2 regions of the Paenibacillus sp. FSL R7-0331 genome follow, and region 1 is predicted to be linked to the other one. Evidence: a T-box and tRNA genes for the amino acid it is inferred to sense, from the RefSeq annotation. Region 1 holds a T-box; the other holds one or more tRNA genes.

Region 1 (3,375 bases):
AGTAACTACGGAATGCAGCTTTTGGAAAAACAAAAACTCCGTCACATGTACGGCTTGGGTGAAAAGCAGTTTAAAACTCTCTTCACTAAAGCTCAAAAGATCCAGGGTATCGCGGGCGAAAACTTCATGTTCCTGCTCGAAAGCCGTCTGGACAACCTGGTTTACCGTCTTGGATTTGCTAACTCCCGTGCAGGCGCACGTCAGCTGGTATCCCACGGCCACGTAACCGTTAACGGCAAGAAAGTCGATATCGCTTCTTACCGCGTAAGCGTTGGCGATGTAATCGGTCTTCGTGAAAGAAGCCGTTCCATGAAATCCATCAAGGAAGCTCTGGAAAACCGCAATCACCTTCCAGCTTACCTGGAATATGCTGATGCAGCATTCGAAGGCAAATATGTTCGTTTGCCAGAACGCGCTGAGCTGACCCAAGAAGTTGACGAGAAGCAAATCGTCGAGTTCTACAACCGTTAAGATTCATACATCAAAGCCTCCGGTTCCCCGGAGGCTTTTTTGCGTCATCTAGTATATATATTTTGCAGGCGGGCTGCCCTAACCAAGACTCAGCCTGGCGAGCTTTCTTTTGCCAACCTGGATTATATCACCCTCCTGCAGCTGTACCGATCCGCCTGTATCCGTCTGCTTCACCCCGTTAAGCTTAACAGCCCCCTGCACGATCAGACGCCGGGCCTCGCTATTCGATTCGGCAAAACCCGCCACTGCCAGCAGTCTGACCAGCTTGAGCCCTCCGTCCTCCAGCTCTTCGGCAGCAACTCTGCAGGTTGCGATATCCTCCGGCAGGGCACGCTGCTGAAAGACTGTTATAAAGTGCAGCTGAGCGGCATCCGCGGCTTCTGCACCGTGGTACAGCCGTACCAGGGTATGAGCAAGACGCATTTTTACATCCCGCGGGTGGACTGCCCCTGCATCCACAGCCTGCCTGAGCGAAACCAGCTCATCATTGCTGAGGTCCGTCGCCATTTCATAGTATTTTAGCATCAGCTCATCAGGCACGGACATCGTTTTTCCGTATATATCGTTTGGCGCTTCATCAATGCCTATGTAATTACCGAGGCTTTTACTCATCTTCTTGACTCCGTCCAGTCCTTCAAGCAGCGGCATCAGCACAACGGCCTGCGGCTCAGCACCATACTCTTTCTGCAGTGTACGGCCCATCAGAATATTGAAATTCTGGTCTGTTCCGCCAATTTCGATATCCGTTCCGTTGGCAACAGAATCCATACCCTGCATCAGCGGGTAGAAGAACTCATGGACACTGATGGCCTGACCGCTCTGAAAGCGTTTGGTGAAGTCATCACGCTCCATCATCCGCGCCACCGTGACTTTCGCCGCCAGATTGACTACCTCCGCAAAATCCATCGGGCTGAGCCAGTCTGAATTGTAGAGAAGCTTTGTTTTGAGAGGGTCTAGAATCTTGAAAATCTGCTTACTGTAGGTTGCGGCATTACGCTGAACATCCTCCTCACTAAGCTGTCTGCGTGTTTCCGATTTGCCTGTCGGGTCGCCGATCCGGCCCGTAAAATCCCCGATAATCAGCTGCACCTGATGTCCAGACTCCTGGAACTGCCGCAGCTTGTGCAGTACAACCGTATGCCCTATGTGAATATCCGGCGCCGACGGGTCCAGTCCCAGCTTGATATTCAAAGGTACTCCTGCCGTCACTGACTTCATCAGCTTCCTTCTCAATTCTTCCACTGGTATGATTTCTGCCGCCCCCCGTACTGCCGTTTCCAGCTGGCGCTCCACCTCCTGCTGCTGCGCAGGGGTCAATTCTCCCCATTCCATCCCGTATCCTCCTTATAAATACTTCTGTGCACAACGCAAAAAGAGCCTTTCACTCATCCCTCAAGGGACGAGCAAAAGACTCGCGGTACCACCCTAATTAAGAATCTCTGCAGCGTATACGGCAGCAGATTCTTCGCTCCATTGTTATAACGGGGATGCCCCGGTTCCGGACTACTGACAGGCGCTGCTTACACACCTGATGTTCCTCCGTCCAGCTCCGGACTGTAATTCAAAGGGGCCTGCTGCCGGTTCGCACCACCCACCGGCTCTCTGAAACACATGGCTTGCCTTCTACTGATGTCCTTCAATGCTTTTCTGATATCCAATTAAGTTATTTTATACCACGTCTGGTTTTGGAAAGTCAACCGTGCCGTAAACCGACTTTCCGCCAGAAGCGCATTCAAAACCGGCAAATTGTGCTATAATAGTTCCGTTAAAAGGAGGATTATCGTCGATGGTTGAGGAGAAAAAGAAGAAGACCGCAAAACAGCGTCCCCCGCGCAGATCCTGGCTCCGCAGGTTCGGTTCAGTCGTAAAGTGGATGTTCATACTTGGCATCCTGGGCCTTCTGTTTGCCGGCGGCGCAGTGGCAGGTTACGTCACTTCCATAGTGAAGGAAGATCCTGTACGCTCCGAAGAATTGATTCAGCAGCAAGTCAGCCAGAACGCCATCACCGGCTTTGCTTATTTCCGTGACGGCCAGCCGATTGGTCAGCTCCGCACCGAAGAAGACCGCCGGCTTATTGAATTTAATGATATCCCGCAGCTGGTAATTGATGCCGTCCTCGCCATTGAGGACAATAGTTTCTACGACCATGTAGGAATAGATTTCAGCGGTACCCTGCGTGCCGTCAAGCAGAAGCTGCTTAACGAGTCTGTCCAGACAGGAGGCAGTACACTGACCCAGCAGCTGGCCAGACGCGTGTTCCTAAGCCTGGACCGTACAGAGGACCGCAAGGTCAAGGAAATTCTGCTGTCGCTGCGGCTGGAGCGTTTTTTGTCCAAAAACGAAATTCTAACGGCCTATCTCAACAAGGTGCCGTTTGGTAACGGCTCCAACGGCTACAATGTATTTGGCATCAAGGCGGCAGCCAAAGGCATATTCGGGCTGGATGATCTTGATAAGCTTAATATCGCCCAAGCCGCTTATCTGGCCGGGCTCCCTCAGCTTCCCTCCAAGTATTCCGCCTTTAGTGGTATCGGCGAGTTTAACGAAACCGCCTTCGGCCGGGCCATGGACCGCCAGAAGCTGGTGCTGCGCCGGATGCTTGAAGAGAACAAGATTACTACAACACAGTACAATGAAGCCCTGCAGTTTGACATCAAGGCCTCACTGGCTCCGTATACGAAGAAAGCCTATGCTACCTTCCCTTATCTGATGATGGAAACGGAACGCAAGGCTGCAGCTATCCTATTGTCCCTCAACGAGGGCAAGAACGGTACCGAGGGCACGGAGAGCACCGCGGTCTCCGGAAACGATACTGTGCTGCTAGAGGAAGCACGCCAGCAGCTGATGACGGGCGGCTACCGCGTCTACACAACAATTGACAAAAAAGTGTACAGCGCCATGCA
Region 2 (3,375 bases), 3.0 Mb from region 1:
TGCTGATAATATGATTTTGTATTAGTATAATTAAGTCTATACAAGTTTTTTTTATAGTCCTTATCCTGGGTCAAAATTAGCGGAAACAACGGATATTCTAAAAATGAATCAGTTAACAAGGCAGCAACTTCTTGTAATTCATCCTTTTTGGCCAAGCGAAATGACTTCACGTGAATCACCTCTTATATTCCTTTGATTTTTCTTATTGTAATCAGCAGATGTATAAAATAGTATAGTCAATTCATTTTATTTGTTTATTAATGAACAGGCGAAGCCTAATTGTACAGAAATGGGGTTAATTGTGGGAGATAGACGATCTATTAAAACTAAAGCATCGATAAAACAAGCTTTTCTGACATTATTAAATACTAAGGCTATTTCTAAAATAACCGTTTTGGAAATCTCGGAGCTTGCTGACATCGGCAGAAGTACTTTTTATTTGCATTATCAGGACATCTACGATTTATATAATGAAATTGAAGCTGAGATGTTTGATCAGTTAAATCAGTTCTATGATGATTCCTTTCCAATTAAGAATCATCATGATATTATGCAATTTATTAATAAACTTACAGACTACATATATCGAAACAGGACATTATTTAACGTGCTTACTAATCCGGAAGACACATTATTAACCTCCGAAAAATTTAAGCAGTTTTTTAAAAAGAAGATCTTACAGGAAATGCTTGAGGATAACAGAGATCGTATTAAATCATCATTAAATGAAGAAACTGAAAGTTTGTTTATTGCGTCAGGGGTAGTCGGGGTTATTGAGGACTGGATCGTACGCGGCATGGAAGAAGAACCTGCGGGAATGTCTCTACGTATTCATCAGCTGCTGATGAAGTTAGAAGAATAACTGTATCACTTAACGAAAATGAGTTAGTCAGTAATAAAAAAAGGGTCCCTTAGAGATTATCTCTAAGGGACCCTTTAGCTATACCGGCGAGAGGACTCGAACCTCCACGGTTTCCCACTCGATTTTGAGTCGAGCGCGTCTGCCATTCCGCCACGCCGGCGTATTCAAGCTTATTATTCCAAAATCAATGGAGGCGCCACCCAGACTCGAACTGGGGATAAAGCTTTTGCAGAGCTTTGCCTTACCACTTGGCTATGGCGCCATAAAATGGAGCGGACGACGGGAATCGAACCCGCGACCCTCGCCTTGGCAAGGCGATGCTCTACCGCTGAGCCACGTCCGCATAAATGGCTGGGGATATAGGATTTGAACCTATGCATGACGGAGTCAAAGTCCGTTGCCTTACCGCTTGGCTAATCCCCAATATTCATTTCAATCTTCATTGTAGTAATAAAAGGGCGACTGATGGGTCTCGAACCCACGAATGCCGGAACCACAATCCGGTGCGTTAACCCCTTCGCCACAGTCGCCATATTAAGCTATTATTACAATTTCACACTTCAAAATTAATGGGGCGGCCGATGGGTCTCGAACCCACGAATGCCGGAACCACAATCCGGTGCGTTAACCCCTTCGCCACGGCCGCCATATTAAGCTTTAAAGTATTACATTGGCAGGGGCAGCAGGAATTGAACCCACACCAACGGTTTTGGAGACCGTTGTTCTACCTTTAAACTATGCCCCTAAAGATGGTGGAGGCTGATGGATTCGAACCACCGAACACGTACGTGAGCAGATTTACAGTCTGATGCGTTTGGCCACTTCGCTAAGCCTCCACAGATGGTGCCGGCGAGAGGACTTGAACCCCCAACCTACTGATTACAAGTCAGTTGCTCTACCAATTGAGCTACACCGGCATATTCTATTGTAACAATCATGGTGGCGCGGGAGGGAATCGAACCCCCGACACAAGGATTTTCAGTCCTTTGCTCTACCGACTGAGCTACCGAGCCATATAAAGTTGTGATACAAATGGCGGAACCGACGGGATTCGAACCCGCGATCTCCTGCGTGACAGGCAGGCATGTTAGGCCAACTACACCACGGTTCCAAATAATTGCGGGGGCAGGATTTGAACCTGCGGCCTTCGGGTTATGAGCCCGACGAGCTACCGGGCTGCTCCACCCCGCGTCAGTAAAAAATATATATGGTGGAGGCTGAGGGGATCGAACCCCCGACCCTCTGCTTGTAAGGCAGATGCTCTCCCAGCTGAGCTAAGCCTCCATCAAAACCAGCAACTTTTATATCATATCATTTCTCAATTAAAAAGTCAAGCTTTTAAAGAAATATTGGTGACCCGTAGGGGATTCGAACCCCTGTTACCTCCGTGAAAGGGAGGTGTCTTAACCCCTTGACCAACGGGCCATACTAATGATATCCATAAGGAACGGAGAGAGAGGGATTCGAACCCTCGAGACGCTTGTGGCGCCTACACGATTTCCAATCGTGCTCCTTCGGCCAAACTCGGACACCTCTCCATATGGCTCCCCGAACAGGACTCGAACCTGTGACAACTCGATTAACAGTCGAGTGCTCTACCAACTGAGCTATCAGGGAATATATACAGGCTTGATCACCTGAAAACTGAATCCGAAACGAATCTGCGAATTAATGTTGGATAAGCCCTCGACCGATTAGTATTGGTCAGCTCCATGCATTGCTGCACTTCCACCTCCAACCTATCTACCTCGTCGTCTCCAAGGGGTCTTACTAATTGGGAAATCTCATCTTGAGGGGGGCTTCACGCTTAGATGCTTTCAGCGCTTATCCCGTCCGTACGTAGCTACCCAGCCATGCTCCTGGCGGAACAACTGGTGCACCAGCGGTACGTCCATCCCGGTCCTCTCGTACTAAGGACAGCTCCTCTCAAATTTCCTGCGCCCACGACAGATAGGGACCGAACTGTCTCACGACGTTCTGAACCCAGCTCGCGTACCGCTTTAATGGGCGAACAGCCCAACCCTTGGGACCTACTTCAGCCCCAGGATGCGATGAGCCGACATCGAGGTGCCAAACCTCCCCGTCGATGTGGACTCTTGGGGGAGATAAGCCTGTTATCCCCAGGGTAGCTTTTATCCGTTGAGCGATGGCCCTTCCATGCGGTACCACCGGATCACTAAGTCCGACTTTCGTCCCTGCTCGACTTGTTGGTCTCGCAGTCAAGCTCCCTTATGCCTTTGCACTCTTCGAATGATTTCCAACCATTCTGAGGGAACCTTTGAACGCCTCCGTTACTCTTTAGGAGGCGACCGCCCCAGTCAAACTGCCCGCCTGACACGGTCCCCGTACCCGTTAAGGGCACCAGGTTAGAACCTAGATACGATCAGGGTGGTATCCCAACGGCGCCTCCACAGAAGCTTGCGCTCCTGTTTCTACGGCTCCCACCTATCCTGTACAGATCGTACCCAAATTCAATATCAAGCTGCAGTAAAGCTCCATGGGGTCTTTCCGTC

The links. A T-box is a leader RNA that pairs with one kind of tRNA and senses whether it is charged. The one in region 1 lies ahead of tyrS (tyrosine--tRNA ligase), so its partner is inferred to be a tRNA-Tyr.
Region 2: it encodes a tRNA-Tyr, which carries the amino acid that the T-box ahead of tyrS (tyrosine--tRNA ligase) is inferred to sense. The anticodon was not compared.

What each region holds. Positions count from the first base shown of each region.
Region 1 is NZ_CP009284.1:3,015,078-3,018,452, reverse strand. Features, by position in the region: gene rpsD (30S ribosomal protein S4) at 1-471, shown strand, start outside; gene tyrS (tyrosine--tRNA ligase) at 550-1,803, opposite strand; T-box leader at 1,864-2,120, opposite strand; gene R70331_RS12470 (transglycosylase domain-containing protein) at 2,258-3,375, shown strand, end outside.
Region 2 is NZ_CP009284.1:6,062,103-6,065,477, forward strand. Features, by position in the region: gene R70331_RS26295 (GNAT family N-acetyltransferase) at 1-170, opposite strand, end outside; gene R70331_RS26300 (TetR/AcrR family transcriptional regulator) at 302-862, shown strand; tRNA gene R70331_RS26305 (tRNA-Leu) at 944-1,022, opposite strand; tRNA gene R70331_RS26310 (tRNA-Cys) at 1,051-1,124, opposite strand; tRNA gene R70331_RS26315 (tRNA-Gly) at 1,131-1,205, opposite strand; tRNA gene R70331_RS26320 (tRNA-Gln) at 1,211-1,285, opposite strand; tRNA gene R70331_RS26325 (tRNA-His) at 1,320-1,392, opposite strand; tRNA gene R70331_RS26330 (tRNA-His) at 1,433-1,508, opposite strand; tRNA gene R70331_RS26335 (tRNA-Trp) at 1,534-1,607, opposite strand; tRNA gene R70331_RS26340 (tRNA-Tyr) at 1,613-1,698, opposite strand; tRNA gene R70331_RS26345 (tRNA-Thr) at 1,704-1,779, opposite strand; tRNA gene R70331_RS26350 (tRNA-Phe) at 1,800-1,875, opposite strand; tRNA gene R70331_RS26355 (tRNA-Asp) at 1,896-1,973, opposite strand; tRNA gene R70331_RS26360 (tRNA-Met) at 1,980-2,053, opposite strand; tRNA gene R70331_RS26365 (tRNA-Val) at 2,071-2,146, opposite strand; tRNA gene R70331_RS26370 (tRNA-Glu) at 2,213-2,287, opposite strand; tRNA gene R70331_RS26375 (tRNA-Ser) at 2,311-2,400, opposite strand; tRNA gene R70331_RS26380 (tRNA-Asn) at 2,404-2,479, opposite strand; rRNA gene R70331_RS26385 (23S ribosomal RNA) at 2,537-3,375, opposite strand, start outside.